4 regions of the Streptosporangium lutulentum genome follow, and region 1 is predicted to be linked to each of the others. Evidence: riboswitches for the same ligand, from Rfam matches in the RefSeq annotation. Region 1 holds a riboswitch; each other region holds the start of a gene.
What was found. A riboswitch is a leader RNA that binds a small molecule or an ion and turns the genes downstream of it on or off. The one in region 1 is predicted to bind cobalamin.

Region 1 (7,721 bases):
GCGGTTGATCAGGTGACGTTCCTCGGGCGTCATCCTGGCCAGGTCGGCCAGGTCGGAGGTGAGGTCCACCTCCTCCACGGTCCAGGTGTTGCGGATCGCGGCCCGGTAGCGCTCGTAGAACTCCGGGTACCGCATGGGCCGCAGCGTGAGGTCCATTCCAGGGTCGAGCAACATCAGGGCAAAGCCTTTCCTGAAAAAAAATGCCTACTGGCAGGCGTCGCAGTACTCGGGGTTCTCCAGGGAGCACGCGACGGCCTCGGGGTCGAGCACGGTCTGCGCCGCCTGGGCCGCGGGCGCCTGCACGGTGGCCTGCGAGATCCGGGTGGCCGGGCGCGAGCGCAGGTAGTAGGTGGTCTTGAGACCGGACTTCCATGCGTAGGCGTACATCGAGGAGAGCTTGCCGATGGTCGGCGTGGCCATGAAGAGGTTCAGCGACTGCGACTGGTCGATGTACGGCGTGCGCGCGGCGGCCAGGTCGATCAGCGCCTTCTGCGGCAGCTCCCAGGCGGTCCGGTAGAGCACCTTGAGGTCGGCGGGGATCTCGGGGATGTCCTGGACGGAGCCGTCGGCACGCTTGATCGCGTCACGGATCTGCGGGGTCCACAGGCCGCGGGCCTGCAGGTCGCGGACCAGGTAGCGGTTGACCTGGAGGAACTCCCCCGACAGGGTCTCGCGCTTGAAGACGTTGGAGACCTGGGGCTCGATGCACTCGTAGCAGCCCGCGATGGAGGCGATGGTGGCGGTGGGCGCGATCGCGATCATCAGCGAGTTGCGCAGGCCGGTCGTCGCGATCCTCTCCCTGATCGCCGTCCACTCCGCCGATCGCGCGGCGTCGTAGTGGTCGGGGTGGAGCACGCCGCCGGCGGCCCTGGTCTCGTCGTAGGAGGGGTGGCGGCCCCGCTCGACGGCCAGGTCCGCGGACGTGCCGTAGGCGGCGAGGGCGATCTCCTCGGAGATCCGGGTGGACAGCTCCAGCGCCTGCGGCGAGTCGAACGGCAGCCGCAGCGCGAACAGCACGTCGGCCAGGCCCATCACGCCCAGCCCGATCGGGCGCCACTTCTCGTTGGCCGTCCTCGCCTCGGGCGTCGGGTAGAAGCCCAGGTCGATGGTCCGGTCCAGGAACCGCACGGCGGTGCGGACGGTCGCGCGCAGCCGTACCCAGTCGACTCCCTCGCCGGTGAGGTGGGCGGCGAGGTTGATCGAGCCGAGGTTGCAGACGGCGGTCTCGGCGTCGTTGGTGACCTCGAGGATCTCGGTGCAGAGGTTCGAGAGGTGGATGACGTTCTCGGGGCGGGCCGTCTGGTTGGAGGTCCGGTTGGCCGCGTCCTTGAAGGTCATCCAGCCGTTGCCCGTCTGGGCGAGAGTGCGCATCATCCGGCCGTACAGCGAGCGGGCCGGGATCTGCTTGACGAACCGGCCCTCGGCCTCGGCGGCCCGGTAGGCCTCCTCGAACGCGGCGCCGTACAGGTCGGTGAGGTGCGGGACCTCCTTGGGGTCGAACAGCGACCAGACGCCGTCGGCCTCGACCCTGCGCATGAACTCGTCGGGGATCCAGTTCGCCAGGTTCAGGTTGTGCGTACGGCGGGCCTCCTCGCCGGTGCTGTCCCGCAGTTCGAGGAACTCCTCGACGTCGGCGTGCCAGGACTCCAGGTAGACGCAGGCCGCGCCCTTGCGACGACCGCCCTGGTTGACCGCGGCGACGCTGGAGTCCAGCGTGCGCAGCCACGGCACGATGCCGTTGGAGTGACCGTTGGTGCCCCGGATCAGCGAGCCGCGCGAGCGGACCCGCGTCCAGGCGATCCCGATCCCCCCGGCGTACTTGGACAGTCGCGCGACCTGCCCGTAGCGCTCGTAGATGGCCTCCAGGTCGTCCCGGGGAGAGTCGAGCAGGAAGCAGGAGGAGAGCTGGGGCCTGCGCGAGCCGGAGTTGAACAGCGTGGGCGAGCTCGGCAGGTAGGACAGGGTCGTCATGAGCGCGTACAGCTCGGCGGCCTCGTCGACGGTCTCCGACAGGCCGCAGGCCACCCGGAGGAAGAAGTGCTGGGGCCGCTCCAGGACCTTGCGGGTCTCCGGGTGGCGCAGCAGGTAGCGGTCGTACACCGTGCGCAGCCCGAAGTACTCGAAGCGCCCGTCGGCGTCCGGTGCGACCAGCGCGTCCAGCGCCGTGGCGTTGGCGGCCACGAACCGGGCCAGCTCGTCCTGGATGAGCCCGGCCGCGTGCGTCGCGGCGATGGACTCGGAGAAGGTCCGGACCCCGTGCCCGGCGGCCTCGTCGGCGATCAGCTCGGCCAGCATCCCGGCGGCGATCTTGGAGTTCGCCGGATCAGTGATCACCCGGGCGGCGGCCTCGTCGATCGCCAACCGGCGGTCGACCTGGTCGTTCCCGGTCTCCTTGGTGGCGTCGACCAAGGTCTGTGTCACGTTTTACCCCTCGCGTGCTCGTAATTCCCCCGTTGGCTCCCGCCGGAAGGGCGCACGCGTCTGAGAGCGGTTCCGGGCATGCCGGACCGCCTCGTTCCGCGAGCCCTCCCTCGAGGCCCTGGACAGTTTTCATGGTCGCCGGCAGGTTTTCGGACTCACGGGCGCCTTGCTCACGCCTACCGACCGTCGCTTCCCAGGCAAGGTGCGCCCAGTGCTCTCATGACGGTTGTCGTTCCCGTTCACCGCTGCGGGGCAGCCCCGGAGTCTCACCGGGTTCCCTCTTGCCTCGCCCCCGGAAGGGCGAACCAGCAACGAGTGAGGATCCTACATCTAGTGGCGCTTGACGCAACCACCCCTACACCTTGTGCTTGAGGACCTGAGCAGCCCCAGGTCGTAGAGAACCCCGCGGGTGCGTCCGGTCTCGGTGACGAGCCACTGGCGGAAATCCTCGCCGCTCAGATACACCCGGTTCCAGCCGTTGGCCGCGCACACCTCCTGCCAGCGCGGCGTGTCGTCCAGCCTGTCGCACAGGGCGACGGCCTCGTCCCTGTCCTCGGGGCGCATGCCCCGGGGGCCGAGCAGGCCGCACCAGTCGCTGTACTCCAGCCGGACTTCCAGCTCCAGGAGCGTCGGCGCGTCGATCCCGTCGATCCGCTGGCCGGAGGAGACCACCAGGGGTCGCAGGCGGCGCGCGGCGATCTCCTCCTTGAAGGAGCGGGCCGACCCCAGGAGCGCGGCCACCCGGCCGTCGTTGAGTGCCTCGACCGACTCGGCCCAACCGGGATACCCGCTGTATTCCAGCAGCCGGGCGTCCACCCCGAGACACTTGCCGATCATGCCGTAGAGCACGTGGTCGGAACCTCCCGTGAACCGGCCGCCCACCACCAGCCCCGCCGGATCGCGGCGGAGCACCTCGACGAAGTCCTCGAAGGTGCGCAGGGGGGAGTTCGCGGGGACGACCAGGGCCGCCCAGTCGCCGATCAGGCGGGCGAGGGGGGTGGTGGAGTCCACCACGGAGGGGGCGTTCGTGATCTCCGCCCCGGCCACCATCGGCATCCCCGTGAGGAGCAGCTTGCCTTCACTCATGAACGGGCCGTGGTCGGCGGCGAACGTGTTCATCGTGGCGGCGTCCAGACCGCCCGGATGGTTGCTCACTCCGACGGTCCTCGCCAGCTTCGCGTCGATCATGACGGCGGCCAGCGTGCGGGCGGCCAGATCCCAGCCCTGCCCGTGGGCCGTGGGCGCGATGATGGACAGCCTGCCGACCGTGGACGCGCCGGAGTTCCTCGTCGAACCGCACCCCGCGGCGACCATGATCCCCGCGGCGAACGCAAAAAACCCCCGACGGCGCATAAGCGGCCCTTCCCCCAAGATCCCCCTATACTTCAGGTTACTCTCATGTCACTCTCTGTCACATGTTGGGGGGTGTCGTCTCGGCCGGGAGGGGCTCCCCGGCGCGGTGAACACGCGGCGGGGAGCCCGGGGAAGGGGCCGGGAAGGCCAAGTCCCGGAGGCTCCGGGAAGGTCGGCGCCCAGGTCACTCCACCGTGACGCTCTTGGCCAGGTTGCGCGGCTTGTCCACGTCCCGGCCCAGGGCGACGGCGGCGTGGTAGGCGAAGAGCTGGAGCGGGATCGACAGCAGGATCGGGTCCAGCTCGGTCTCGTTCTTGGGCACCACGATGCAGTCGTCGGCCAGCTTGGTGTCGGCCGTACGGTGCCCGACCATGAGCACCCGCCCGCCGCGCGCGCGGATCTCACCCAGTGTGGTGAGGTTCTTGTCCAGCAGCTCGTCGTCGGGGACGATCGCGACGGTCGGCATGTCAGGGCCGATCAACGCCAGCGGGCCGTGCTTGAGCTCGCTGGCCGGGTAGGCCTCGGCGTGCACGTAGGAGATCTCCTTGAGCTTCTGCGCGCCCTCGCGGGCCACCGGATAACCCCGGACCCGGCCCACGAACATCATGCTCGGCGAGGTGGCGTACTTCTCCGCCAGCTCCCTGATCTGGGACTCCAGCGTGAGGATCTCCTTGATCTGGTCGGGCAGCCTGCGCAGGCCCTCGCAGACGCGCCGGCCGTCGGCCGGGGACAGGTCGCGAACGCGGCCCAGGTGCAGCGCGAGCAGGGCGAAGGCCACGGCGGTCGAGGTGAACGCCTTCGTGCTCGCCACCGAGACCTCGGGACCCGCGTGCAGGTAGACGCCTCCGTCGCACTCCCGGGCGATGGCGCTGCCGACGGTGTTGACGATGCCGAGCACCCGCCCGCCCTTGCGCTTGAGCTCCTGGACGGCGGCGAGGGTGTCGTAGGTCTCCCCCGACTGGCTGATCGCCACGTAGAGGGTGTCGGCCTCCACGACCGGGCTGCGGTAGCGGAACTCGCTGGCCGGTTCGGCGTCGGCCGGGATCCGCGCCAGCTCCTCGATGAGCTGCGCGCCGATCTGGCCCGAGTAGTAGGCCGAACCACAGCCGATGATCTTCACGCGGCGGAAGGACCGGGTCTCCCGCGCGTCCATGTTGAGGCCGCCGAGGTGCGCGATGTGGAAGCGGTCGTCGAGACGCCCGCGCAGCGTCCTGGCGACGGTGTCGGGCTGCTCGGAGATCTCCTTGAGGAGGTAGTGCTCGTAGCCCCCGGTGTCGTAGTGGCCGTCCTCCCAGTCGACGGTCAGCGGCTGCTTGGCCGTCTCCCGCGCGTCGCTGGCGAAGGTGTGGAACCCGTCGGCCTTGAGCACGGCGATCTCGCCGTCCTCCAGGTGGACCACCTGGCGGGTGTAGCGGACGAGCGCGGCCACGTCGGAGGCGGCGAACATCTCCTTCTCGCCGATGCCCAGCACGATCGGGCTGCCGTTGCGGGCCACGACCACCTCGCCGGGCCGCTGCGCGTCGATCACCGCGATGCCGTAGGTGCCGACGACCCGCTTGAGCGCCGTCCGGACCGCCTCCTCCAGCGAGTCGACGTCCTGGACGGTACGGGCGATCAGGTGCGACAGCACCTCGGTGTCGGTCTCCGACAGGAAGACCGCGCCGTCGGCCTCAAGCTTGGCGCGCAGTTCGTCGGCGTTCTCGATGATGCCGTTGTGCACGACGGCGATGCGCTCGTCGGTGGACAGATGCGGGTGGGCGTTGACGTCGCTGGGCGCGCCGTGGGTGGCCCAGCGGGTGTGGCCGATGCCCAGGCCGCCCTTGAACCGCGCGGGCACGACGGCCGCCAGGTCGGCCACCCGCCCCTTGACCTTGCGCATCTTCAGGCCCTTGTTGGAGACCACCACGCCGGCCGAGTCGTAGCCCCGGTATTCAAGGCGCTGCAGCCCCTCCAGCAGAATCGGCGCCGCATCCTTCGCCCCTACATAAGCCACGATTCCGCACATCTAGCCGCTCCTTACCCGTAGACGATCCGGCGCAGTTGGCGCAGGGAGAGTTCGGGTGCCGCGACACGGCGAGCCGTCAGCTCGATGGCCACCCGAGGGAAGATCTCTTCGTTGATCAGCCCTTTTGCCTTGAGCTCCGCGTGACGTCTCCGGACGAACTCCTCGGCAGGTTCGGAGAAGTAAGCCAGCACGTCCGCGACGACCCGCGCCGCCTCCCCGGGGCCGAGCGCGCTCGTCCGGGCCAGGTGGGTGATCAGATCCTCATGCGGATGCCATGTCGTGGACACAGAGCAGGACCCTACGCATCACCTTGGCCACCTACCAAGTTTCCTGCCCGATTTCGGGCAAGAAACCGCCGTATTGTCTCAGGCCTCCTCTCATCAGTGACATTCGGTAGTGTTATTTAACTCTGGGTAGTCATTCGGTCGGGAGGAACCACCATGAGCCGTCTGTCGGGGATACCGGTCCTTGTCGCCCTCTCCATGCTGATCCAAGCCTTTCCGGGAGAGGCGGCACCGGCCGGGCCGCAGGAGACCTTCGCCCTCCCCGGAGAGAGCGCGCCCGGTGGCAGGCAGGCGGCTTTCGCCCAGGCCGCCCGGACGTACGGCGTGCCGGAAAGCGTGCTGCTCGCGGTCTCCTACATGGAGTCGCGGTGGGACGGCAACGACGGGTTACCCAGCGTCTCCGCGGGCTACGGCCCCATGCACCTGGTCGACGCCGGTCTCGAACCCGGGCACCACCATCACTACGGCGGCGGGGAGGACCCGCGCGGCGACGAGACCCGGCCGCACCCCCTCACGATCCCGGACACCACCGCGGCTCCGCCGGAGGACACCCTGCACCGCGCGGCGAAGCTGACGGGGATCGCCCCCGCCCTGCTGCGGAAGGACCCCGCCGCCAACATCCGTGGCGGCGCCGCACTGCTCGCCGACTACCAGCGGCGCACCGGCGGGAAGCCGAGCCCCGACCCCGCGGACTGGTACGGCGCGGCGGCCCGCTACTCCGGCTCCCCCTCCGCCATGGCGGACGGTGCGGACGGGCCGGGCGAGAGGCCGGCGGACAGGGAGGCGGCGAACACGGAGGCCGCCAGATCCTTCGCCGACGCGGTCTACGCGACGATCCGCTCCGGTGCGGCGCGCGTGACCGACGACGGCGAGCAGGTGGTCCTGCCCGCGATCCCGGGCCTGTCCCCGCGACGACCGCCGACGCCCGGCCGGACCGCCCAGCGCCGCGGCGTGACCGCCTCCGCGCCCGACTGCCCCGCGACCGTCTCCTGCGAGTGGATCCCCGCCGCCTACAAGCAGCTCAAGGGAGGCGGATACGGCAACCACGACCGCTACGACAAGACCCGTCAGATCGACTACATCGTCATCCACGACGGCGAGACCACCTACAACGCCATGACCCGCCTCGCCAAGGACCCCAACTACCTGAGCTGGCACTTCACCCTGCGCTCCGGCGACGGCCACATCGCCCAGCACCTGCGGGGCAGCGACATCGGCTGGCACGCGGGAAACTGGTACGTCAACTCCCGCTCCATCGGCCTGGAGCACGAGGGCTACCTGGCCAAGGGCGGCGCCTGGTACACCGAGGCGATGTATCTCTCCTCCGCCAAGCTGGTCCGCTATCTCGCGAAAAAATACGGCATCCCCTTGGACCGCACGCACATCATCGGGCACGACAACGTGCCGGGCACCACCCCGGAGACCGTGAGCGGCATGCACGAGGATCCGGGCCCGTACTGGAACTGGAGCCACTACTTCGACCTACTCGGCAGCCCGCTGAAGGTCGCGGACGACTTCAAACTGCTCGCCAATCCGCAGCAGGATCCGCAGGACCAGGGCGACCGGGAAACCCAGGACGCCCAGAAGGACCAGGGCGGTCAGGAGAACCAGGACGCCCAGAAGGACCAGGGCGGTCAGGAGAACCAGGACGGCCAGGA
Region 2 (7,721 bases), 2.3 Mb from region 1:
GGGAACTCGCCGCTCAGCAGCGCGGTGTAGGCGGCGGCGGTGGCCGCGGTCGCGCAGGCGCCGGTGGTCCACCCGTGGCGCAGGGGCGCGCTCATGGTGCGAGGATCGGTCGGCATGGCGGGGCGAGGTCCTGTGACGGAGGGCGCGGAGGGCGCGGCGGGGGACACGTCGCGACGTCTCGTGGCGAAGGAGACCGCGGGGCGAGGTCCCGCGGTGGAAGATACGCGGTCGACATGGAAAAGGGGACGGTGTGCTGAACATCCTGGTGCTGGGCGGCACGGACGAGGCCAGGCGGCTGGCCGCGGCGCTCGCCGGGCGTGCCGGGACACATCTGGTGTCCTCTCTGGCGGGCCGGGTGCGCAATCCGAAGCTGCCGGTGGGGGAGGTGCACGAGGGGGGGTTCGGCGGCCCCGAGGGGCTGGTGGCCTGGCTGGCCGAGCGCCGGATCGACGTCGTCGTGGACGCCACGCACCCGTTCGCCGCGCGGATGACCGCCTCGGCGGTCGAGGCGACGGGCAGGGCGGGCGTGCCGCTGCTGATCCTGCGGCGCCCCGGCTGGCAGGAGGGTCCCGGTGACGACTGGCGCTGGGTGCCCTCGCTCGCCGCCGCCGCCGAGTCGCTGCCCGAGCTGGGGGAACGGGTGTTCCTGAGCACCGGCCGCCGCAGCCTGCCGGTCTTCGCGGGCCTCGACGGCCTGTGGTTCCTGGCCCGTTCGGTGGACCCGCCGCAGCCGCCCCTCCCGCGCCGCCTGGAGGTGCTGCTCAGCCGCGGCCCGTTCACGGTGGAGGGGGAGCTGGCCCTCATGCGCGAGCACCGGGTGGACATGCTGGTCACCAAGGACAGCGGCGGCGAGATGACCACGGCCAAGCTGCTCGCCGCCCGCGAGCTCGGGCTTCCGGTCGTGATCGTACGGCGCCCGCCCCCGCCCGGCGGGGTCACCGCGGTGGAGACGGTCGAGGACGCGGTCGCCTGGCTGGAGACCGTGGCGGGCGCCGGAGACGTTCACGCCGGGTAGCGGGGAGGTGTTCACGCCGGGTAGCGGCGGGGGGTGAACACCACCCGGCCGCCGTCGCCCCGCTCGGCCACGCGGGTGGTGGAGGACCCCACGATCAGCAGGCAGCGCATGTCGACCACGGCGGGATCGAGCTCGCCGAGCGTGGTGAAGGTCAGGCGTTCCCCCGCTCCGCCGACGTCGCGGCCGATCACGACGGGGGTCTCCGGCGCGCGATGCTCCAGCAGCAGGTCCCGCGCGGCGGCCACCTGCCAGGTGCGGCTCTTGGAGGCCGGGTTGTAGATCGCCAGGACCAGGTCCGCCTTCGCCGCGGCGCTGATCCGCTCGGCGACGACCTCCCAGGGCTTGAGCAGGTCCGACAGCGACAGCACGCAGTAGTCGTGACCCAGGGGCGCCCCCGCCCGGCTCGCCACCGCGTGCGCCGCGGTCAGGCCAGGCAGCACCCGCACCCGGACGTCGGCGAACCGTGGCTCGCACGCCACCTCCAGCACCGCGCTGGCCATGGCGAACACCCCGGGATCACCCGAGGAGACCACCGCCACCCGGGATCCGGCGAGGGCCAGCTCCAGCGCGTGCGCGGCCCGTTCGGCCTCCACCCGGTTGTCGGTGGGATGGCGGAGCTGGCGCGGGTTGGGCGGCACCCGGTCGAGGTAGGGGCCGTACCCGATGAGCTCGTCGGCGGCGGCCAGCGCCTCCTGCGCCTCGGGCGTCAGCCACGGCCGTCCGGCCGGGCCGAGCCCGACCACGACGACCTCGCCCGAGGTCCCGGCGGCCGAGGTCTCGCTCTCCCGCGCGGCCGCGGCCGGCGCCGCGTTGGCCGGGCTCGGGATCAGGGCCAGCGAGAAGTACGGCACGCTGTCCGGGTCCACCTCGGCGAGCGGGGCCAGGCGCTGCCCGCCGGTGGTGGCGCGCTCCACGTACCAGGCCTCGTCGAGGCGCCCGGCCTCGGCCAGCGCGTCGCGGACCTTGGTGAACGTCCGGCCGAGTTTGAGCACCGCCGCCGAGTCGGTGGCGGCCAGGCGCTCGGCGAGGACCTCGGCCGGGAGCGTTCCGGGCAGCACGGTCAGGATCTCGTCCCGTTCGACCAGCGGGCGCCCGAGGACCGCGGAGGCGCCGCTCACCGAGGTCACGCCGGGGACCACCTCGGTGGTGTAGCGGTGCGACAGGCGCTTGTGCATGTGCATGTAGGAGCCGTAGAAGAGCGGGTCGCCCTCGCACAGCACCACCACGTCGCGCCCGGCGTCCAGATGGGCCGCCAGCCGCACCGCGCAGGCGGCGTAGAAGTCGTCGATGGCCCCCTGGTAGCCGCCGGGGTGGTCGGTGGTCTCGGTGGTGAGGGGGTAGATGAGGGCTTCCTCGATCTGGCCGTCCCGCAGGTACGGCGCGGCCACCGACCGGGCGATGCTCCGGCCGTGCCGGGCGCTGTGGAACGCGATCACGTCCGCCTCGCCGATGAGGCGGGCGGCCTTGACGGTCACCAGTTCGGGATCCCCGGGGCCGAGTCCCACACCCCAGAGCCGTCCGGTCAGCATGTCGCTCATTCGTCCTCGCTCGCTATCGCGTTGACCGCGGCGGCGGTCATCGCACTTCCGCCCCGGCGGCCGTGCACGACCAGGTACTCCAGGCCGGCCCCGTGTTCCGCGAGGGCCTGTTTGGACTCGGCGGCGCCGATGAAGCCGACCGGTATCCCGAGGACGGCGGCCGGTCGCCCGGCGCCCTCCTCGACCATCTCCAGCAGCCGGAACAGCGCGGTGGGCGCGTTGCCGATCGCGACCACGGAGCCCTCCAGCCGCTCCCGCCACAGCTCCATGGCGGCCGCGCTGCGGGTGGTGCCCAGCCGTTCGGCGAGTTCCGGCACGCGGAGGTCGCCCAGCGTGCAGATCACCTCGTTGTCGGCGGGAAGGCGGCGCCGGGTCACCCCCGAGGAGACCATCGTCGCGTCGCACAGCACCGGGGCGCCCGCCCGCAGGGCCTCGCGCGCCGACGCCACGACACCTGGAGACCATCCGAGGTCGGTGACCAGGTCGACCATCCCGCAGGAGTGGATCATGCGGACCGCCACCTGGGCGACGTCCGCGGGCATGCCGCTCAGGTCCGCCTCGGCGCGGATGGTGGCGAAGGAACGGCGGTAGATCTCGGCGCCGTCACGGACGTAGTCGATCACAGTTCCCCTCTGGCGGCCGTCATCGCGGCCGCGGTCTCTTCGATGTCCGCACAGGCTAGGCTCCGGCCGTCCAGGTCCAGGCGGTACCCGTCGCCGGTGGCGACCACGTCCGCGACTCGTCCCCTGGGGCGACCGCAGCGCCTCTCGCAGCCCGCCCAGTGCACGGGGAGCGTACCGGAATCAGCCGGTTCGTTCCGTACCGAGGTGATGGCGAGGGTCGCGTCGGCCCGCACGTCCGCCAGCGACTTGGCGCAGCCGGGACGGCCGGTGCAGGCGGTGACGCCGATCCACGGTGAGGCGGGGTCGGTGACCAGACCGGCCTCCGCCAGCCGGGCGGCCGTCCCGGCGACCTCCTTCCGGTCCAGCCGGGGCAGGACCATGCCCCGCCACGGGGTGAGCCGCAGCTCTCCGCAGGACGCCAGGCCGGCGAGCAGTTCGGCCTGGGCGGAGGTCAGCCGTCCCAGCGGCACCGCGACCCCGAGGGCGACCCGCCGGTCGGCGGACGCGCGCGGTCGTTCGACGACGCCCACCGGCCCGAGCCCGACGGGGCGAAGCCGCAGGGGGGCGGCGGACGCGGCGGTCCCGGCGGCCCGTGCGGGGTCATGGCCGGGGAGCGGCGGGTACTCGCCGGAGCGGGCGCGCATCCGGGCGGCGACCCGTGCGGGGCCGTCCTCCAGCTCGCCGATCCGCCAGGCGGTGATCTGCTGGGCGGCCAGTTCCGCGAGGAACTCCTCGGCGGCGGTGAGCAGGGCCCGCACCGCCGCGTCCAGCAGGACGCGCAGGCCGCCGTCGACGCCCGCGAGGACCACCGCGGCCTCGTCGGGGCCGGTCGGCAGGATCGTGGCGTCGGCGCCGAGCCCGGCCACGTCGCCGCGGCCGTCGTCGAGCGCGAACATGAACCGTCCGGGAAGGGCGGCGAGGGCGGGCCGGGCGCACAGGTGCCGGTCCAGCTCGGAGATCAGCGGGCCGACGTCGGTGATCCCGCCGCCGTCGAGACCGGTCAGGGGGGAGGCGAGGACGTTGCGGATCCGCTCGTGGGTGGCCGAGGGCAGCAGGCCCGCGGCCGCCATGCGGGCCGCGAATCCACCTCCCTCGCCCAGGCCGCGCACCTGGACGTTGGCCCGGGAGGTCAGCTCGATGACACCGCTGCCGTACGTGGAGGCGGCTCCGGCGAGTTCCCGCAGCTGGGAGGTCGTCAACCGGCCTCCGGGAACGCGGACGCGCGCCAGGCCGCCGTCGGCGGCGGCGTGCACCTGGAGCGCCCCGGGACATGCGTCAAGTCGCGATCGTCCGGAAAAGTGTGCAATGACCACGCTCAGGATGTTAACGCCAGTTTCTTGCAAGGAAGGGGACTGCCGTAGTGTCATCATTGCGATGGCAAAAGGGAGGAAGCCGGTGTGAGTCCGGCGCGGTCCCGCCACTGTAACCGGGGAGCGAACCCCACCCAGGTCACTGTCCGACGACGGACGGGAAGGCCGGGGTGAGCACCGATCCGGGAGCCAGGAGACTCCAGCCGTCGTAGCCGACGACGACCCGGGGCGAGGACCCCGAGGGAGGAAGCCCTGTGCGCTTTTCGCCGTTCCCCCGCCACTTCGTGGCACCCCTGAGCCGTACCGTCCCGCCTTCGCCGTTCCGCCACCCTGTGGCATCCCCTGGGCGTACCGCCCCGTTCTCGCCGTTCCGCCACCCTGTGGCATCCCCGGGCCGTACCGTCCCGCTTTCCCTGGAGTGTGGCGCGTGATCCTCCTGCTTTCGACCTCCGACACCGACCTGCTCAGCGCCCGCGCGAGCGGCGCCGACTACCGGCTGGGCAACCCCGCCCGGCTCTCCGCCGAGGACCTCCCGCCCCTGCTGGAGGGCGTCGACGCGGTGGTGGTCCGCCTGCTGGGCGGGCGCCGGGCCTGGGAGGAGGGACTGGACGCCCTGCTCGCCGGGCCCCGGCCCGTCGTCGTGCTCGGCGGCGAGCGGGCGCCCGACGCCGAGCTGATGGAGCTGTCCACCGTGCCCGGCGGGGTCTGCGCGGAGGCGCACGCCTACCTGGCCCACGGCGGGCCCGCCAACCTCGTCGAACTCCACCGGTTCCTGTCCGACACCCTGCTGCTCACCGGGCACGGGTTCGCCGCGCCCGCCCCCACCCCGAGCTGGGGCGTGCTGGAGCGCGAGAGCCGTCGCCAGGACGGGCCGGTCGTCGGGGTGCTCTACTACCGGGCCCACCACGTCGCCGGCAACACCGCCTTCGTCGAGGCCCTCTGCGCGGCGATCGAGGACGCGGGCGGCCGGGCGCTGCCCGTCTACTGCGCCTCCCTGCGCACCGCCGAGCCCGGCCTGCTGGAGGCGCTGCGCACGGTGGACGCCCTGGTGGTGACCGTGCTCGCCGCGGGCGGGACCCGGCCGGCGACCGCGTCGGCCGGCGGGGACGACGAGTCCTGGGACGTCGGCGCGCTCGCCGACCTGGACGTGCCCATCCTGCAGGGACTCTGCCTGACCGGCAGCCGGGCGTCCTGGACCGACAGCGACGACGGCCTGTCGCCGCTGGACGCGGCCACCCAGGTCGCGATCCCCGAGTTCGACGGGCGGATCATCACGGTGCCGTTCTCCTTCAAGGAGATCGACGAGGACGGGCTGACCGTCTACGTGGCCGACCCCGAACGGGCCTCACGCGTGGCGGGCATCGCGGTGCGGCACGCCGTACTGCGGCACGTCCCCGCCGGGGAGCGGAAGCTCGTGCTGATGCTGTCGGCCTACCCCACCAAGCACTCCCGGATCGGCAACGCCGTCGGCCTGGACACCCCCGCCAGCCTGGTGCGGCTGCTGGCCGTGCTGCGCGAACGTGGCTACGACATCGGCGCCGAGGGCGAACTGCCGGGCGTGACCGAGCAGGACGGCGACGCGCTGATCCACGCGCTGATCGCCGCGGGCGGGCAGGACGCGGACTGGCTCACCGAGGAGCAGCTCGCGGGCAACCCGGTGCGCATCGCGGCGAGCCGCTACGCCGAGTGGTACGCCACCCTGCCCGAAGACCTGCGTACCCGGATGGAGGAGCACTGGGGCCCGGCGCCCGGCGAGCTGTTCGTGGACAGGTCACAGGACCCGGAGGGTGAGATCGTGCTGGCCGCGCTGCGCGCCGGCAACGTCGTGGTCATGGTGCAGCCCCCGCGCGGGTTCGGCGAGAACCCCATCGCGATCTACCACGACCCCGACCTGCCGCCCAGCCACCACTACCTGGCCGCCTACCGCTGGCTGGCCGACGGCTTCGGCGCCCACGCCGTGGTCCACGTGGGCAAGCACGGCAACCTGGAGTGGCTGCCCGGCAAGTCCAACGGGATGTCCGCCTCCTGCGGCCCCGACGCCGCGCTCGGCGACCTGCCGCTGATCTATCCGTTCCTGGTCAACGACCCCGGCGAGGGCACCCAGGCCAAGCGGCGCGCCCACGCCACCCTGGTGGACCACCTCGTCCCGCCGATGGCCCGCGCCGACACCTACGGCGACATGGCCCGGCTGGAGCAGCTCCTCGACGAGCACGCCTCCATCGCGGCGATGGACCCGGCGAAGCTCCCGGCGATCCGCGCCCAGATCTGGACCCTCATCCAGGCCGCCAAACTCGACCACGACCTGGGTCTCGCCGACCGCCCGCACGACGCGGAGTTCGACGACTTCCTGCTGCACGTCGACGGCTGGCTGTGCGAGGTCAAGGACGTCCAGATCCGCGACGGCCTGCACGTGCTGGGCCTCGCCCCCGAGGGCGAGACGCGGATCGACCTGGTGCTGGCGATGCTCCGCGCCCGCCAGATGTGGGCCGGCAGCGAGGCCCTTCCCGGCCTGCGCGAGGCCCTCGGCCTGGCCGAGGACGGCACGGCGGGGCGGATCGGCACGGACGAGGCCGAGACGCTGGCCCGCGCGCTGGTCGAGGCCATGGAACACCGGGCCTGGGAGCCGTCCGCCGTCGCCGACGTCACCGCCGCCGTCCTGTCCCTCGACACCGTCGCGGGTGTCATGGGGGGCACCGTGGTGGACACCGGGCAGGTGGAGCGGATCCTGCGGTTCGCCGCGACGGAGATCGTGCCCAGGCTGGCGCGGACCACCGACGAGATCGACGCGATCCTGCACGCCCTCGACGGCGGCTACGTGCCGGCGGGACCGAGCGGCTCGCCGCTGCGCGGGCTGATCAACGTGCTCCCCACCGGCCGCAACTTCTACTCCGTCGACCCCAAGGCGGTGCCGAGCAGGCTGGCCTGGGAGACCGGCCAGGCGATGGCGGACTCCCTGCTGGAGCGCTACCGGAACGACACCGGCGACTGGCCGCGTTCGGTCGGGCTGTCGGTGTGGGGGACCAGCGCCATGCGCACCGCCGGGGACGACGTGGCCGAGGTGCTGGCCCTGCTCGGCGTGCGCCCGGTGTGGGACGAGGCCTCACGGCGGGTGACCGGGCTGGAGCCGATCCCGGCCGGGGAGCTCGGCCGCCCGCGCGTGGACGTCACGGTCAGGATCAGCGGGTTCTTCCGCGACGCGTTCCCGCACGTCGTGGCGATGCTGGACGACGCGGTA
Region 3 (7,721 bases), 1.4 Mb from region 1:
CGTGCCGAACGGCCTGACCTACATGGCCTACAACGACGCGACCGGCAAGGGCAGTGGCATCTACGGCACCGCCCTGACCGCGAGCGACGACTGGCAGTACGCGACGTTCACGCTGCCGGCGAACACGGCGTTCCCGATCTCGATCTCGGGCTTCCAGGGCATCAACACGAGCGTCCCCCAGCAGAAGGCGGGCACGTTCGTCCTGGACCGCGTCGAGGCCGACGTCCCGACGTCGATCGACCTGCCTGCCCAGCCCGACCCGCGGTCCGACTCGCTCATCTCCGACGACGGCTCGCTGCCGCAGGGCCACGGCACGTGGCAGTTCGCCACGCTGTCGGACGTGCAGTTCACGGCCGACAACCCGGCGCTGACCCAGGTCGCGACGGCCGCCGTCAAGCGGATCCGCACGACCAAGCCGGACCTGATCGTCCTCAACGGTGACATCACCGACCGTGGCCTGCCGCAGGACCTCACGCTTGCCCGCCAGGTGCTCACCGACGCCGGGTGCGACCTCGTCCCGGTCGGCCGGGAGCCGTCGGAGAACAGCACGCCGAATCCGAAGGCCGGCTCGATCCCGTGCTACTACGTGCCGGGCAACCACGAGTCCTACGGCCTCAACAACGTCCAGTCCGACCTGACGAACTTCACCAACGAGTTCGGCCGGCCGTACCGGACGTTCGACCACAAGGGCACGCGGTTCATCCTGCTCGCCAGCTCCCTCGGGTCGCTGCGCGCGACGGCGTGGGACCAGCTCCCGATGATGCAGAAGGCGCTCGCCGACGCCAAGAAGGACAAGTCGGTGCAGAACGTCCTGGTGTTCGCCCACCACCCGGTGGACGACCCCGCCGAGACGAAGTCCAGTCAGCTCGGCGACCGCGACGAGGCCGCGCTCATCGAGAACATGCTCACCGACTTCCGCGACTCCACGGGCAAGGGCGCCGCGATGTTCGGATCCCACGCTCAGATCGCCGACGTCCACCGCGTCGAGGGCGTCCCGTACACGGTGCTGCCGTCGTCGGGCAAGGACCCGTACGGCACGCCGGACCGCGGCGGTTTCACCGGATGGGTCGACTGGTCCGTCGACTCGCGGCGGAACGCGGACCAGCAGTGGCTCGAGGCCGAGGTGCGCGCCTTCGCGCAGTCCGTCACGCTCGACACCCCGGACTCGCTTGAGGTGGACAGGACGGCGCGGCTCTCGGGCAGCATCGTGCAGCCGCAAGGGGTGTCGACGGGCACACGGGTGGTGCCGCTGCGGTACCCGATGTCGGTCGACTGGAGCGGCTCGTCCACCCTGGCGATCGGCAGCGGGAAGGCGGCCGTCGACGAGGCCCGCCGCAAGGGCAAGGTCGCGATCCTCGACCCGCGGACCCGGACGCTCACCGCGCTGCACCGTGGCTCGGTGACCGTGTCGGTGACGAACGACTCGATGCGGGCCTACACCGACGACAGCTCGCTCGCGCCGATCACGACCTCGAAGACCATCCGGGTCGGCGGCAGAAGGTGACCGACCCCGGCACGCAGCCGCCGCGGACCGACTCCCGGGCGGTCTGACACGCGAGGCGGCCTGGCTGAGGGCGAGCACACGTGTGCTCGCCCTCGGCGCTGCCCGGCCGGCTGCCGCGTCGTTCCGCCGGCCGCGGGCCGTGGTCTTCTTGTCACCCCGCCGGCTCGAAGGGACCGGCCGGAGCGGGGAGACCGGGCGACGGGCGGCCGGCGACCTCAAGGACGGTCTGCACGAACGCCTGGAGCTTGACGGTCTCGGCGGTGGTCAGCCAGAGGAGCCCGTACTCCATGGGCGGCGCGTCGCTGAAGGAGACGTAGGCGATGTCCGGGCGGGAGTAGTAATCGGCGGCGCGGGCCGAGGTGGGGCAGACGCCCTTGCCGGCGGCGACCAGCGAGAGGACCTCCTGCCAGGCGACGGTCTCGGGACCCTGCGGGATGGGTTTTCCGCTCGGGGTGGACGAGGGGAGATGGAAGTCCATCCAGTACCGGGGCGGACCGGAGATCGTGATCAGCGGGGAGTCCGCGAGATCCTCCAGTGACACCGTCTCTCGTCCGGCGAACGGATGGCCGGCGGCGACAACGAGCGCGCGTGGTTCGGAGAACACGACGGGACCGGTGGTGATGTCGGGCTCGTGGGCCGGGAGCTCGGTGAGCTGGAGGTCGAGTTCGCGTGCTCGCAGGAGTCCGAAGCGGTTGTGGAGCGGTATCTCCTGGATGATGACTTCGCAGTCGGGGTTGCGGGTCTGGAACAGGTCGGCGGCTGTGACGATGAGACCGCCGCACCACGCCGCGGAGAAGCCGACCCGCAACGTACCGGTGAGGCCGTGCCCGGCCGCGGCCGCTCTGGCGATCGCCTCCTGGATCTGCCGGTAGGCGGGGGCCAGGTCGTCGCGGAGCTGCCGTCCGACCGAGGTGAGCCTCACCTGGCGGCTGGTGCGCTCGAACAGCTCGGCGCCGACGGCGCGTTCCTGTTTCTTGATCGCTTGACTGACCCGCGCCACCGACACGTGGAGTCGTTCGGCGGTCTGGCCGAAGTGCAGTTCTTCGGCCAGGGTCAAGAAAATCTCGATGTCCCGTAATTCCATGTCGCCCCGATCCGTGAACTCCTGTGTTAACGAACCGTTGCGGGATCCGCCGTTGTTCCCGCTCTGGCCAGGGCGAATGATTGATCATGTCGCCGGCGCCCAGCGCGGCGACGACAGATCACCACCCCGATCGACACTCCAGAGAGCATGGCATGCTGAAGAACGAGAACCGGATCGACCTGGACCACTGGCAGACGCGGCTGGACCGGCTGCGCGCCACCCACCACGTCCCAGGCGCGTCCCTGGCCGTTCTGGTGGACGGCCGGATCCACGAGTTGGCCAGCGGGGTGCTGCACCGGGGGACCGGGGTGGAGGTGACGACCGACTCGATCTTCCAGTCCGGGTCGATCGCCAAGGTCTACACCGCCACGCTGATCATGCAGCTGGTCGACTCCGGCGAACTGGATCTGGACGCGCCGGTGACCGAGGTGCTTCCGGAGTTCGCCACCGCCGACCCGGCGGCGACCGAGCAGATCACCGTCCGCCGGCTGCTCTCCCACACCAGCGGGCTGACCTGTGACTTCAATCACGACACCGGACGCGGCGACGACTGCCTGGCCAAATACGTCGAGGCCGCCAAGGGCGTCGCGCTGGACTGCCGGCCAGGGACGGGCACCTCCTACTCCAGCGTCGGGTACAACGTGCTGGGCCGCGTCGTCGAGGTGGTCACCGGCCAGGTCTGGGACCAGGCGCTGAAGGACCGGCTGCTGGTCCCGCTGGGGCTGGAGCACTCGATGACGCTGCCCGAGGAGGCGCTGCGGTTCCGGGTGGCGATGGGGCACCTGGGCGAGCCCGGAGCCGACCCAGACCCGGCCCCGGCCTGGGACATGATGCCGCGTTCGGCCGGCCCCTACGGCCGGGTCCTGACCACCGCCGCCGACGTCGTTCGGCTGGCCCGGATGCACCTGGCCGGCGGCCTCGCTCCGGACGGCACCCGCGTGCTGTCGGCCGGTTCGGTCGCGGCGATGCAGCGCCGCGAGGTCGACAGCCCCGACAAGTGGACCGTCAGCGCCGACGGCTGGGGGCTGGGCTGGAGCCTCTACGACTGGGACGGCGTCGCCGGCTACGGCCACGACGGGTCGTCGGTGAGCCAGCACGGCTACCTGCGCGTCGTGCCGCACGCGGACGTGGCCGTCGTGCTGCTCGCCAACGGCGGCGGGACCCGCGAACTGTACGATGCGCTGTTCCGGGAACTCCTCGCCGAACTGGCCGGTGTGACCATGCCCGAGGCCTTCGGCCCGCCCGCCGAGCCGCCCGCCGTGGACGTCACCCCCTACCTGGGCACCTACCGTCGCGAAGGCGTCGAGATCACCATCACCCAGGACGAGGACGGCACCGCGCACCTGCGGTACGAGTTCGTCGACGGGATGAAGGACCTGTCCCCGCCGCTGGAGGCCGTCCTGATCCCGGTCACCGACACCGTCTTCGCCGCGACCGGCTCGGCCTTCGGCGTGGACGCCCTGCCCGTGGTGTTCGCCACGCTCGCCGACGGCACCCGGTGCTGTTACGCCGCCATGCGCGCCGCACCCAAGATCGCATAGAGCCGCCCCGCACCGCTTCGACCCGATCTCCGCCGTGATGCGGCGACCGGGTCGAAGCCCATCTCACCGCCCTGGACCGAGTTGAAGCCCGACTCGCCGCCCTGGGCCACCTCTTCAGCCGGCTCGGGCTCGACCCCGCCGTCGTCAAACGCGACGGCGCTCCCCGACCCGCTCCCCGCGCTCTGGACGCTCGCCATCCGGCGGCCGGGCGTGGGGAAAGGGATCTCCCCGGTGTGACATCAGGAAAGGCACGAGCACGTCCAGGAGCGCTTCGGGATTGTCCTCCTGCACGCTGTGTCCCGCGTCCATCTCGCATCCCCTGACATCGGTCGCCCAGGTCCGCCAGGGAGCGACCGGGTCGCCGTCGTACAGTTCCGGCAGGTCGTCGTGCCTGCCCCAGACCACGAGCACCGGACAGGCGATCTTCTTTCCTGCGGCCTTGTCGGCGGCGTCGTCGCGCCGATCCACGGTGAGTCCCGCGCGGTAGTCCTCGCACATGGCGTGGACGGTCTGGGGGTCGCGTCGCGCGGCGCGGTAGTCCTCCAGCGCCTCGTCCGCCACGCGGTCGGACCTGTCGGCGTACCACGCGTCCGGATCTTGATTGATCACACGTTCCGCCGGGTTCTTCGTCTGCCCGAGGAAGAACCAGTGCCACCACAGTCGCGCGAAGGTCTCCCCGGCGCGATCGAGCACCTCGCCGATCGGGGGGCCGCCGATGTTCACGAAAGCCCGCACCGACTCCGGATGGTCCATCGTCAACCGGAAGGCGACGTACGACCCGCGATCGTGCCCGACGACCGCGAACTCGTGATGGCCCAAAGCGTGCATGAGAGCCACGACGTCGTCCGCCATCGCGCGCTTCGACATCTGTGCGTGCTCCGGCTCATCCGCTGGAACGGTCGAGCGGCCGTAGCCGCGTAGGTCGGGGCAGACGACGGTGAAGTGCTCGGCGAGCGCGGGAGCCACCTTGTGCCAGGTCGCGTGAGTGTGCGGATGGCCATGCAGGAGCACCACCGCCGGACCTGAGCCGCCGTGGCGCACGCGCAGCGTCACCGGCCCGACGTCGATGTGGTCGAAAGCGAAGTCGTCGAACATCCGGCGCGGCTTCCCTCGTCCGATCACCCCAAACGTGAGGCCGTGATGACATGGTCGGACGCATTCCGTCACGTAAACGCCGTCTTTGTCTCTGATGGTGGGTGTGCGACCATGGTCGGTGAAGGCGACGGCGGAACGAGGAATCCGGTGTGAATCCGGTGCGGTCCCGCCACTGTGATCGGCGAGCGGATCCCGAACAAGCCACTGCCCGCGTGCGGGTGGGAAGGCCGGGACGAGCATCGACCCGAGAGCCAGGAGACTCACGCGGTCGCCTCCTCACGATATGGGGCGGATCTCCCCAAGAGAGGACGGTGCGCGGCATGCCGGGTTTCGGGCTGCCCGCCGTACGGGACTCCTCTGGCGATCCGGCTCCTCGCCCGCCGCGGTCGCTGTCGAGGAATGGCGGCCGCGGCCCGTTTTCAGGAGACCATCAATGGGTTTTCCCCGCTCACGGGGCGAAGCGGTGTCCGTCGCCCTCTACGGGTCCAACGACACCCGAGTACGCTCCGTCCCCCCTGCGCCGCTCGGAATCCCGGCGGTCGAGCCGTCCTCTGCTTCTTCATCCCACCGCGCTCCTCGGGTGCCGCTCGTGAGCGAAAGGATCCGGCCATGACGGCCCGGCGCGCGCGCCCGCTCCTCCTGCTCCTCGTGTCGGCCCTGCTGATGACCGGCTGCGGGAACACCGGAGCCACCGGGGCCACCACAGAGCGCGGTCCCTCGGCCGCGAACCCGCCTGTCGCGGGCTTCCCCGTCACCGTGGTCAACTGCGGGGTGAGCACCACCTACCGGCGGCCGCCGCAGCGGGCGGTGACGCTCAACCAGCACGCCACCGAGGTCATGCTCGCCCTCGGGCTGGAGAAGTCGATGGTCGCGACGGCCTATCTCGACGACCGGATCCTGCCCGAGTACGAAACCGTCTACCGGGCGATCAAGGTGCTCGCCAAGGAGTACCCCTCCTACGAGTCGCTGCTGTCGGTCGAACCCGACTTCGTGTACGGCGGGTTCAACAGCGCCTTCGACGAGAAGGAGGGACGTGGCCGTGCCGTCCTGGCCGAGGCCGGAATCGACTCCCACGTCAACATCGAAGGCTGCCCGACCGGCCCGGTGACCATGGTCCAGGTCGAGGAGGAGATCCGGACGATCGGGAAGATCTTCGGCGTGGCCGATCGCGCCGAGCGGCAGATCGCCGCGATGCGCGGAGTGCTGGATCGCGTCAAGGAGAAGATCGGCGGAATCGACCCGGTCAAGGTGTTCGTCTACGACAGCGGCGACAAGACGGCCTTCACCGCGGGAGGCGCCGGCATCGGCAACGAGATGATCGAACTGGCGGGCGGGACGAACCTGTTCGCCGACCTTCCCAAGGCCTTCGGGGACGTCTCGTTCGAGCAGGTGGCCGAGCGGGCGCCCGAGGTGATCGTCATCTACGACTACGGCGACGAGTCCGCGGAGGACAAGAAGAGGTTCCTGCTCTCCAATCCCGCGCTCAAGGACGTGCCCGCGATCAAAAACCAGCGTTTCGCGGTGCTGCCGCTGTCGTCCACGGTGCTGGGCGTGCGGGTGCCCGCCGGCGTGGAATCGCTGGCCCGCCAGCTGCACGCGGACCGCTTCGCGTGATCGAGATCGCCGAATCCCGGCCGGCGGCGACCACGACCGAGGCCGCCGCCGGTCGGGCACGCGTGCCGTACGCGCTGGTCTTGACGCTGCTCGGCATCGCCGTGGTGGTGACCGCCACGGCCGGGATCGCGATCGGCTCGGTCCGCCTGCCGTTCGGCGAGGTGTGGGGCATCCTGCTGCACCGGATCTTTCCCGCGCTGGTCGAGCCCACCTGGACGCCGGTCAGGGAGACGATCGTGATGGACGTCCGGGTTCCCCGGGTCCTGCTGTGCGGCGTCGTCGGCGCGGGCTTGTCGGTGTGCGGGATGGCCCTGCAAGCCCTGGTGCGCAACCCGCTGGCCGACCCGATGCTGCTCGGGGTGTCATCGGGGGCGACCGTCGGCGCCGTGCTCGTCATGGTGCTCAACGTCTCGCTGCTCGGCGCCTTCTCCCTGCCCCTGGCCGCCTTCGGCGGCGCTTTGGCGGCACTGCTGCTGGTCTACTTCCTGGCCAGTGCCAAAGGGCGGATGACCACCATGCGGCTGGTGCTGTCCGGGGTCGCCACGGGCGAGGTGCTCTCGGCCGTCGCCAGCTACCTCATCATCACCTCCGGCGACCCGCGCAAAGCCGAATCGGCGCTGCGCTGGATGCTGGGCGGCCTGGCCGGCACCACCTGGGACCTGCTGTGGATCCCCGCCGGGGCGGTCCTTGCCGGCACCGCGGTGCTGCTGGGTGTGTCCCGCCCGCTCAACCTGCTGCTGGCGGGGGAGGAGGCGGCCGCGGCCCTGGGCCTGAACGTTCACCGCTTCCGCGCCGCGCTGTTCGTGCTCATCGCCCTGATGATCGGCGCGATCGTCGCCGTCAGCGGCTCGATCGGGTTCGTGGGGCTGATGATGCCGCACGT
Region 4 (7,721 bases), 3.0 Mb from region 1:
AGGAGGAGAATCCTCTGCGAGACGCGCGAGGTTTCGACCTGGCCAGGGAGGTGGCCGACCAGAGCCAGCTCACGGATGAGGATCTGGGCCTGGCCAACGTGATCCTGACCAACGGCGCCCGGCTTTATGTGGACCATGCCCATCCCGAATACTCCACTCCCGAGTGCACCAACCCGCGAGCCGCGGTGATCTGGGACAAGGCGGGGGAGCGGGTCATGCACGACGCGGCGGTCCGCGCCTCGGCGGTGCCGGCCAACGCCCCGATCCAGCTTTACAAGAACAACACCGACAACAAGGGCGCCTCCTACGGTTGCCACGAGAACTACCTGATGCGGCGGGCCACGCCGTTCGCCGACATCGTCAGGCACCTGACGCCGTTCTTCGTCTCCCGGCAGGTCGTCACCGGCGCGGGCAAGGTCGGCATCGGCCAGGACTCACGCAGCGAGGGCTTCCAGATCAGCCAGCGCGCCGACTTCTTCGAGGTCGAGGTGGGCCTGGAGACCACGCTCAAGCGGCCGATCATCAACACCCGCGACGAGCCGCACGCCGATCCGGAGAAGTATCGCCGCCTGCACGTCATCATCGGTGACGCCAACATGTCGGAGATCTCTACTTACCTGAAGCTCGGATCCACCGCGCTGGTCCTCGCCATGATCGAGGACGGTTACTTCACCCGCGATCTCACCGTGGACAACCCGGTCCAGGCCCTGCGGGCGGTCTCCCACGACCCCACGCTCAAATACGAGATCCCGATGCGCGACGGCCGCAGGCTGACGGCCGTACAGCTCCAGATGGAGTATCTGGAGCTGGCGCGCAAGTATGCCGAGGAGCGCAGCGCCAACGGCGTGGACGAGCCCACCAAGGACGTCCTGGACCGCTGGGAGTCGGTCCTCACCCGTCTGGCCGAGGACCCGATGCAGCTCTCCAGGGAGCTGGACTGGGTCGCCAAGCTGGAACTGCTGGAGGGTTACCGCACCCGCGACAACCTTCCCTGGTCCCACTCGCGCCTGCAGCTCGTCGACCTCCAGTACTCCGACATCCGGCCCGACCGCGGTCTGTACAACCGGCTGGTCGCCCGGGGCCGGATGCAGCGGCTGGTCACCGAGGAAGAGGTCCAGCGGGCCATCGAGATCCCGCCCAGCGACACCCGCGCCTACTTCCGGGGGCGTTGCCTGAGCCAGTACAGCGAGTCGGTCGCCGCCGCCTCCTGGGACTCGGTGATCTTCGACATCCCCGGCCGCGAGTCGCTGCAGCGCGTTCCGACCCTGGAGCCGCTGCGCGGCACCAAGGCCCACGTGGGTGAGCTGTTCGACCGCTGCCGGACCGCCGCGGAGCTGGTGACGGCCCTCACCGGCGAGTAGTGATCCTCCGATCGTGCGGGGAGGCGGTCCCGATGGGATCGCCTCCCCGCACCGTCATGTCCGGATGGTCTTGATGTCTGGATTGACGGGGGATAGGTAACCGGGGTACGTTCCGGGGGATTTGTGGCGGTGCGAGGGAAATCCGGTGAAATACCGGTGCGGTCGCGCCACTGTAACCGGCACGTCAGTGCCGGAAGCCAGGTCACTCGACCGCCACCGACCTACGAAAAAGGGACGCGTCAATCCCGAAGGAGGTGGCCGTGAGCCAGATCTCGGCTCCGCACGCCAAGCCCATCCCGTTGTCCTCACTCACCTGGTGGCTGCTCGCCGTACCGGTGCTGCTGCTGCTCGCCTACCTGGTCACGTTCGACCAGGGAGCGGTCTCGCAGGCCGGGAACTACCTGCACGAGCTCATGCACGACGGGCGCCATCTGCTCGGCGTCCCGTGTCACTGAGCCGCATGTGATCACCAAACTCATCGTCCGGGGACTACTCGCCGGACTGCTCGCCGGGCTGTTCGCGGCAGCCTTCGCCTACGCCGTGGGCGAGCCGCGCATCGACCAGGCCATCGCGATCGAGGAGGCGGCCTCGGCCGCCGCCCCGGCGGCCGGATCCCACTCCCACGAGGCCGCCGAACCCGCGGCCCACTCCCACGACGAGGACGAGGCACTGGTCAGCAGGGACGGGCAGCGCTTCGGGCTCTTCCTCGCCCTGGCCCTGTACGGACTGGCCGTCGGGGGGCTGTTCGCCCTCGTCTACGCGTTCCTGCGCGGCCGGGCCGGGCCCCGCTCCGAACCGGTGCTCGCGGTGACCCTCGCGGCCGCCGCCTTCGGCGCCATCGTCCTCATCCCTTTCCTGAAATATCCCGCCAACCCACCTGCGGTCGGTGATCCCGAGACGATCAACCAGCGCACCGTGCTCTACCTGGTCGCGGTGCTCATCGGGATCCTCGCCGTCGCCGCGGGCGCCGCCGCCTACCGGTACGCCGCACAGCGTGAGCCCTGGCTGCGCTGGCTGTCGGCGGGGGCTTCGGTGCTGATCCCCGTGGCCGTGGCCTTGATCCTCCTTCCGGAGATCAACGAGGTGCCCGCGGGCTTCCCCGCCGATCTCCTGTGGAACTTCCGGATCGCGTCCATCGGCACCCAGGCGGTGTTCTGGACCGGCATCGGCGCGCTGTTCGCCTTCGCCGCGCGCGGGCGCAGCACGGGGTGACGACCCCCTCGGGGGTCACCCGCTTGCTGTTCGTCTGTCACGCCTCCACCTCGGCGACGGCACGGGCCGCGTTCCCGGGTGACGAACCGCTCGACGAACGCGGCCTGCGCCGGGCCACCGGCCTGGCGCGGGAGTTCGGCCGCGGCTCGGCGGCCTGCCCCGCCGAGGTGCGCTGCGTCCAGACCGCCGCGGCGCTCGGCCTGCGGGCCGACCCCGACCCGCTGCTCGCCGACTGCGACTATGGTCGCTGGAGCGGCCGGACGCTCGGCGAGGTCGAGGCCGCCGAACCCGAGGCTCTCGCCTCCTGGCTCGGCGACCCCGCCGCGGCGCCCCACGGGGGAGAGTCGATCGCCGGCCTCCTCGGCAGGGTGGCGGGCTGGCTCGCCGGCCGCGCCCCCGGCAGGCTCGTCGCGATCACCCACCCCCCGGTCATCCGCGCCGCGGTCGTCCACGCCCTCGGGGCGCCCGCCGCGGCGTTCTGGCGGATCGACGTCGCGCCGCTGGCCCGCGTCGCGCTCACCGGCCGGGGCGGGCGCTGGCAGCTGAGCTACACCCCATGACAAAAGGCAAGGAGATCTCGAAGGTGCGTGAGTCCCGTTATCCCTTCACCGCGATCGTGGGATCGGAGGACCTGAAGCTCGCGCTGATCCTCAACGCCGTGTCCCCCCGCTCCGGCGGGGTGCTGGTCAGAGGGGAGAAGGGCACGGCCAAGTCCACGATCGTGCGGGCGCTGGCCGCGCTGCTGCCCCCCGTCGAGGTGGTGAGCGGCTGCCGCTTCTCCTGCGACCCCGCGACCCCGGACCCCGGCTGCCCCGACGGGCCGCACGAGGCCCGGGCGCACGCCGAGCCGCCCGCGGGTTCCGCGGCCGGTACCGTGCGGCCCGCCCGCCTGGTGGAGCTGCCGGTCGGCGCCTCCGAGGACCGCCTGGTCGGCTCCCTCGACATCGAACGGGCGCTCACCGAGGGCGTGAAGTCCTTCGAACCCGGCCTCCTGGCGGGCGCCCACCGGGGCGTCCTCTACGTGGACGAGGTCAACCTGCTCCACGACCACCTGGTCGACCTGCTGCTGGACGCCGCCGCGCTGGGCACGTGCTACGTCGAGCGCGAAGGCGTGTCGGTACGGCACGCGGCCCGGTTCCTGCTGGTGGGCACCATGAACCCCGAAGAGGGGGAGCTCCGGCCGCAACTCCTGGACCGTTTCGGGCTGACCGTGGAGGTCCGGGCGTCGCGGGAGGCGCCGGAGCGGGCGGAGGTGGTACGGCGGCGCCTGGCGTTCGAGGCCGACCCCGACGCCTTCGCCCAGAAGTGGGCCGGCGAGGAGCAGGACCTGGCGAGGCGGATCGCCGAGGCCCGGGCCCGGCTGCCCCGGGTGGTGCTGCCCGACTCCGCGCTGTTGCAGATCGCCACGGTCTGCGCGGCGTTCGAGGTGGACGGGCTCCGCGCCGACCTGGTCACCGCGAGTGCGGCGATCGCCCACGCCGCCTGGCAGGGCCGTACCGTCGTCACCGCCGACGACGTGCGCGAGGCCGCCAGGCTCGCCCTTCCGCACCGCCGGCGCCGTGACCCCTTCGACGCCCCCGGCCTGGACGAGTCCAAGCTGGAGGACCTCCTGAACCGGATTCCCGACGACCCGGCCGCCGTGGGCCCCGAGGACCCGGATCCGGACGACCCGGGTCCGGAGGGTCCGGGCGGCGCGGGCCCCGACGATCAGGGGCCGGACGGTTCGGGCGGCGGCGCCGACTCCACCGACTCCACCGACTCCACCGACTCCACCGCCTCCGCGACCCCGGACGTCCCGGGACCCGCAGCCCCGGACCCCGGAGCGCCGGGCGCCCCGCCCCCCACCACCCCGCCCTCCGGCGCCCAGCCCTCCGCCGGCCCCGGGCCGGAGGCCGGTCCCGGAGGCCGCGAGCAGACCTTCGACGCCGACCCCGCGGCGAGGACCAGGCTGTTCACGGTCCCGGGGGTCGGCTCGGGGGCTCCGGGACGGCGGTCCAGGGCCATGACACCCCTCGGCCGGACCACCGGCGCCCGCGTTCCCCAGGGGCGCCCGGGCTCCCTGCACCTGCGGGCGACCGTCGGCGCCGCCGCGCCGTACCAGCTCGAACGCGGCAGGAGCGGCGCGGGCCTGCTCCTGCGGCGCGGAGACCTCAGGGAGGCCGTCCGCGAGGGCCGCGAGGGAAACCTGGTCCTGTTCGTCGTCGACGCCAGCGGGTCCATGGCGGCCAGGCAGCGCATGCGCGCCGTCAAGACCGCCGTGATGGGACTGCTGCTCGACGCCTACCAGCGCCGCGACAAGGTCGGGCTCATCACCTTCCGGGGCACCCGCGCCGACCTCGTCCTGCCGCCCACCTCCTCGGTCGAGACCGGCGCGGCCCGCCTGCGCGAGCTGCCCGTCGGAGGCCGTACCCCCCTGGCCGCCGGGCTGCTGCGCGCCGCCGAGGTGCTGAGGGTCGAACGCCTGCGCGACCCGGCCAGGCGCCCGCTGGTGGTCCTGGTCACCGACGGGCGGGCCACCTCGGGCACCGTGGAGGAGTCGCATCGCGCGGCGGGACTCCTGGCCGGGGTCACGAGCGTGGTGGTCGACTGCGAGGGCGGGCACGTCCGCCTGGGCCTCGCCCGAGCCCTGGCCGGGCGGATGGGGGCCGAGACGGTGCGTCTCGACGACCTCACCGACCTCGCCGGCATGATCCGTGAGCGGCGGAGCGCCGCATGACGAAGAGAGAGGACTGACGATGCCGCAGGGCAAACCGGTCAGCGTTCCCGAGGACGGTCTCACCACCCGGCAGCGCCGCGCCCGGCCGCTGCTGATCGTCCACACCGGACCGGGCAAGGGCAAGTCCACCGCCGCCTTCGGCCTCGCCCTGCGCGGCTGGGACCAGGGCTGGCCGATCGGGGTCTTCCAGTTCGTCAAGTCCGCCAAGTGGCGGATCGGCGAGGAACGCGCCCTGCGGGTGCTCGGCGACTCCGGAGAGGGCGGATCGGTCTCCTGGCACAAGATGGGAGAGGGCTGGTCCTGGATCCAGCGCCCCGGCAGCGAGGAGGACCACGCCGCCGACGCCCGCGAGGGCTGGGAGCAGATCAAACGCGACCTCGCCGCCGAGACGTTCCGCCTGTACGTGCTCGACGAGTTCACCTATCCGATGAAGTGGGGCTGGATCGACGTCGACGACGTGATCGACACCCTGCGGGCCCGGCCCGGAAGCCAGCACGTCGTCATCACCGGCCGCGACGCCGACCCCCGGCTGCTCGACGCCGCCGACCTGGTGACGGAGATGGGCAAGGTCAAGCACCCCATGGACGCCGGGCAGAAGGGCCAGAAGGGCATCGAATGGTAGCCCGTCTGGTCATCGCGGCCCCGGCCTCGGGAGCGGGCAAGACCACCGTGGCGACCGGGCTGATGGCCGCGTTCACCCGCCGGGGCATGGCGGTCTCCCCGCACAAGGTGGGCCCCGACTACATCGACCCCAGCTACCACGCCCTGGCCACCGGCCGTCCCGGGCGCAACCTCGACCCGTGGCTGGTGGGGGAGGAGCGCATCGCCCCGCTCTTCGGGCACGGCGCCGCCGGGGCCGACCTCGCGGTGGTCGAGGGGGTGATGGGCCTGTACGACGGCGCGGGCGCGAGCGAGTTCGCCTCCACCGCGCACGTCGCCAGGCTGCTGGACGCGCCGGTGGTCCTGGTCGTGGACGCCGCCAAGCAGAGCCGGTCCGTGGCCGCGCTCGTGCACGGGTTCGCCTCCTACGACACCCGGATCCGGCTCGGCGGGGTGATCCTCAACCGGATCGGCTCCGAACGGCACGAGAGCATCTGCCGCGAGGCCCTCGCCGAGAGCGGCGTCCCGGTGCTGGGCGCGATCCGCCGCAGCGACGCCGTCGCCACCCCCTCCCGCCACCTGGGCCTCGTCCCCGCCGCCGAACGCCGCACCCAGGCCGCCCAGGCCATGGACGCCGTCGCCGCGCTGATCGCGGCCTCCTGCGACCTGGAGGAGCTCCTGCGGCTCGCCCGCTCGGCCCCGCCGCTGCCCGCGGCCCCGTGGACCCCCGGCCCTTCCGCCCCCGCCTCCGTGAGGATCGCGGTCGCGGGCGGCCAGGCGTTCACCTTCGGCTACACCGAGCAGGCCGAGCTCCTGACGGCCGCGGGAGCCGAGGTCGTCCCCTTCGACCCCCTCACCGACGAGACCCTGCCGGAGGGGGCCAGGGGGATCGTCATCGGCGGTGGTTTCCCCGAGGTGTACGCGGCGGAGCTGTCGGCCAACGAACCGCTGCGCAAGGAGGTCGCCGCGTTCGACGGGCCGATCTCGGCCGAGTGCGCGGGCCTGCTCTACCTCGCCAGGCAGCTGGACGGCAGGCCGATGTGCGGAATCCTCGACATCGAGGCCCGGATGACCGGCACCCTCACCCTCGGGTACCGCGACGCGGTGGCCGTCCGGGACTCGGTGCTGACCAGGGACGGGGAGCGCTACCGCGGTCACGAGTTCCACCGCACCGCCGTGGATCCCGCACCCGAGCGGCCCCTGTTCCGCTGGCGGGGCGGTGCCGACGGATTCGCCGACGACCGGGTGAGCGCCTCCTACCTGCACCTGCACTGGGCCGGCAGCCCTCACCTGGCTCCCCGGTTCGTGGAGGCGTGCCGCGCCCAGAGTTTTTGATCTACGATGTAAAGGAGTGGGGAGGGCGCCGCGCCATGGACAGCCGCGGTGGCGGCGCCGTCGCGGTGCCCTTCACCCGCGAGAGCTCCGACAGCATGCGCGCCGCGCGCCTGGCGCTGATGCGCACCGCCGGATCGCACTGGAGCAGCCCCTCCAGGACGGGGTGGAGCGGGCCTGCCCTCCGGGCCGGCCGCAGATCCCTGGTCGTCTTCATGCCCAGCGCCGCCAGCTCGTCCGAAGCGGAGTACGGCGGCCGGCCCTCCACCGCGAAGTACAGGCTCGCTCCGAACGACCACAGGTCCGCCGCCGGGGTCGCCGGCATGCCCCGCAGCCGCTCCGGCGCCATGTAGTCGGGGGTGCAGGTGGCCGGAGTGGTCGCCAGCGCCCCCGAACTCCCGTTCAGCGCCTTGCCGTTCAGCGCCGAGAGCCCGAAGTCCGACAGCACCACCCGGTCGCCGGTCAGCAGGATGTTGCTCGGACCGATGTCGCGGTGCAGC

Region 2: it holds a riboswitch for cobalamin, as region 1 does, so the genes downstream of both, cobN (cobaltochelatase subunit CobN) here and J2853_RS04290 (ribonucleoside-diphosphate reductase subunit alpha) in region 1, are expected to answer to the same signal.
Region 3: it holds a riboswitch for cobalamin, as region 1 does, so the genes downstream of both, J2853_RS10070 (ABC transporter substrate-binding protein) here and J2853_RS04290 (ribonucleoside-diphosphate reductase subunit alpha) in region 1, are expected to answer to the same signal.
Region 4: it holds a riboswitch for cobalamin, as region 1 does, so the genes downstream of both, J2853_RS17980 (CbtB domain-containing protein) here and J2853_RS04290 (ribonucleoside-diphosphate reductase subunit alpha) in region 1, are expected to answer to the same signal.

Annotation. Positions count from the first base shown of each region.
Region 1 covers NZ_JAUSQU010000001.1:998,109-1,005,829, reverse strand. The annotation lists gene J2853_RS04295 (ribonucleotide-diphosphate reductase subunit beta) at 1-174, opposite strand, end outside; gene J2853_RS04290 (ribonucleoside-diphosphate reductase subunit alpha) at 205-2,421, opposite strand; cobalamin riboswitch at 2,545-2,746, opposite strand; gene J2853_RS04285 (Bug family tripartite tricarboxylate transporter substrate binding protein) at 2,752-3,774, opposite strand; gene glmS (glutamine--fructose-6-phosphate transaminase (isomerizing)) at 3,959-5,779, opposite strand; gene J2853_RS04275 (hypothetical protein) at 5,791-6,066, opposite strand; gene J2853_RS04270 (peptidoglycan recognition protein family protein) at 6,220-7,721, shown strand, end outside.
Region 2 covers NZ_JAUSQU010000001.1:3,248,906-3,256,626, reverse strand. The annotation lists gene J2853_RS14655 (cobalt-precorrin-5B (C(1))-methyltransferase) at 1-95, opposite strand, end outside; gene J2853_RS14650 (cobalt-precorrin-6A reductase) at 251-1,015, shown strand; gene J2853_RS14645 (precorrin-2 C(20)-methyltransferase) at 1,027-2,553, opposite strand; gene J2853_RS14640 (precorrin-8X methylmutase) at 2,550-3,176, opposite strand; gene cobG (precorrin-3B synthase) at 3,173-4,489, opposite strand; cobalamin riboswitch at 4,518-4,702, shown strand; gene cobN (cobaltochelatase subunit CobN) at 4,914-7,721, shown strand, end outside.
Region 3 covers NZ_JAUSQU010000001.1:2,363,873-2,371,593, forward strand. The annotation lists gene J2853_RS10050 (phosphodiester glycosidase family protein) at 1-1,504, shown strand, start outside; gene J2853_RS10055 (LysR family transcriptional regulator) at 1,656-2,588, opposite strand; gene J2853_RS10060 (serine hydrolase domain-containing protein) at 2,741-4,129, shown strand; gene J2853_RS10065 (alpha/beta fold hydrolase) at 4,274-5,224, opposite strand; cobalamin riboswitch at 5,317-5,508, shown strand; gene J2853_RS10070 (ABC transporter substrate-binding protein) at 5,834-6,838, shown strand; gene J2853_RS10075 (FecCD family ABC transporter permease) at 6,844-7,721, shown strand, end outside.
Region 4 covers NZ_JAUSQU010000001.1:4,008,008-4,015,728, reverse strand. The annotation lists gene dop (depupylase/deamidase Dop) at 1-1,361, shown strand, start outside; adenosylcobalamin (AdoCbl) riboswitch at 1,485-1,578, shown strand; gene J2853_RS17980 (CbtB domain-containing protein) at 1,622-1,816, shown strand; gene J2853_RS17975 (CbtA family protein) at 1,824-2,573, shown strand; gene J2853_RS17970 (histidine phosphatase family protein) at 2,570-3,133, shown strand; gene J2853_RS17965 (putative cobaltochelatase) at 3,130-5,289, shown strand; gene cobO (cob(I)yrinic acid a,c-diamide adenosyltransferase) at 5,309-5,911, shown strand; gene J2853_RS17955 (cobyrinic acid a,c-diamide synthase CobB) at 5,905-7,224, shown strand; gene J2853_RS17950 (serine/threonine-protein kinase) at 7,226-7,721, opposite strand, start outside.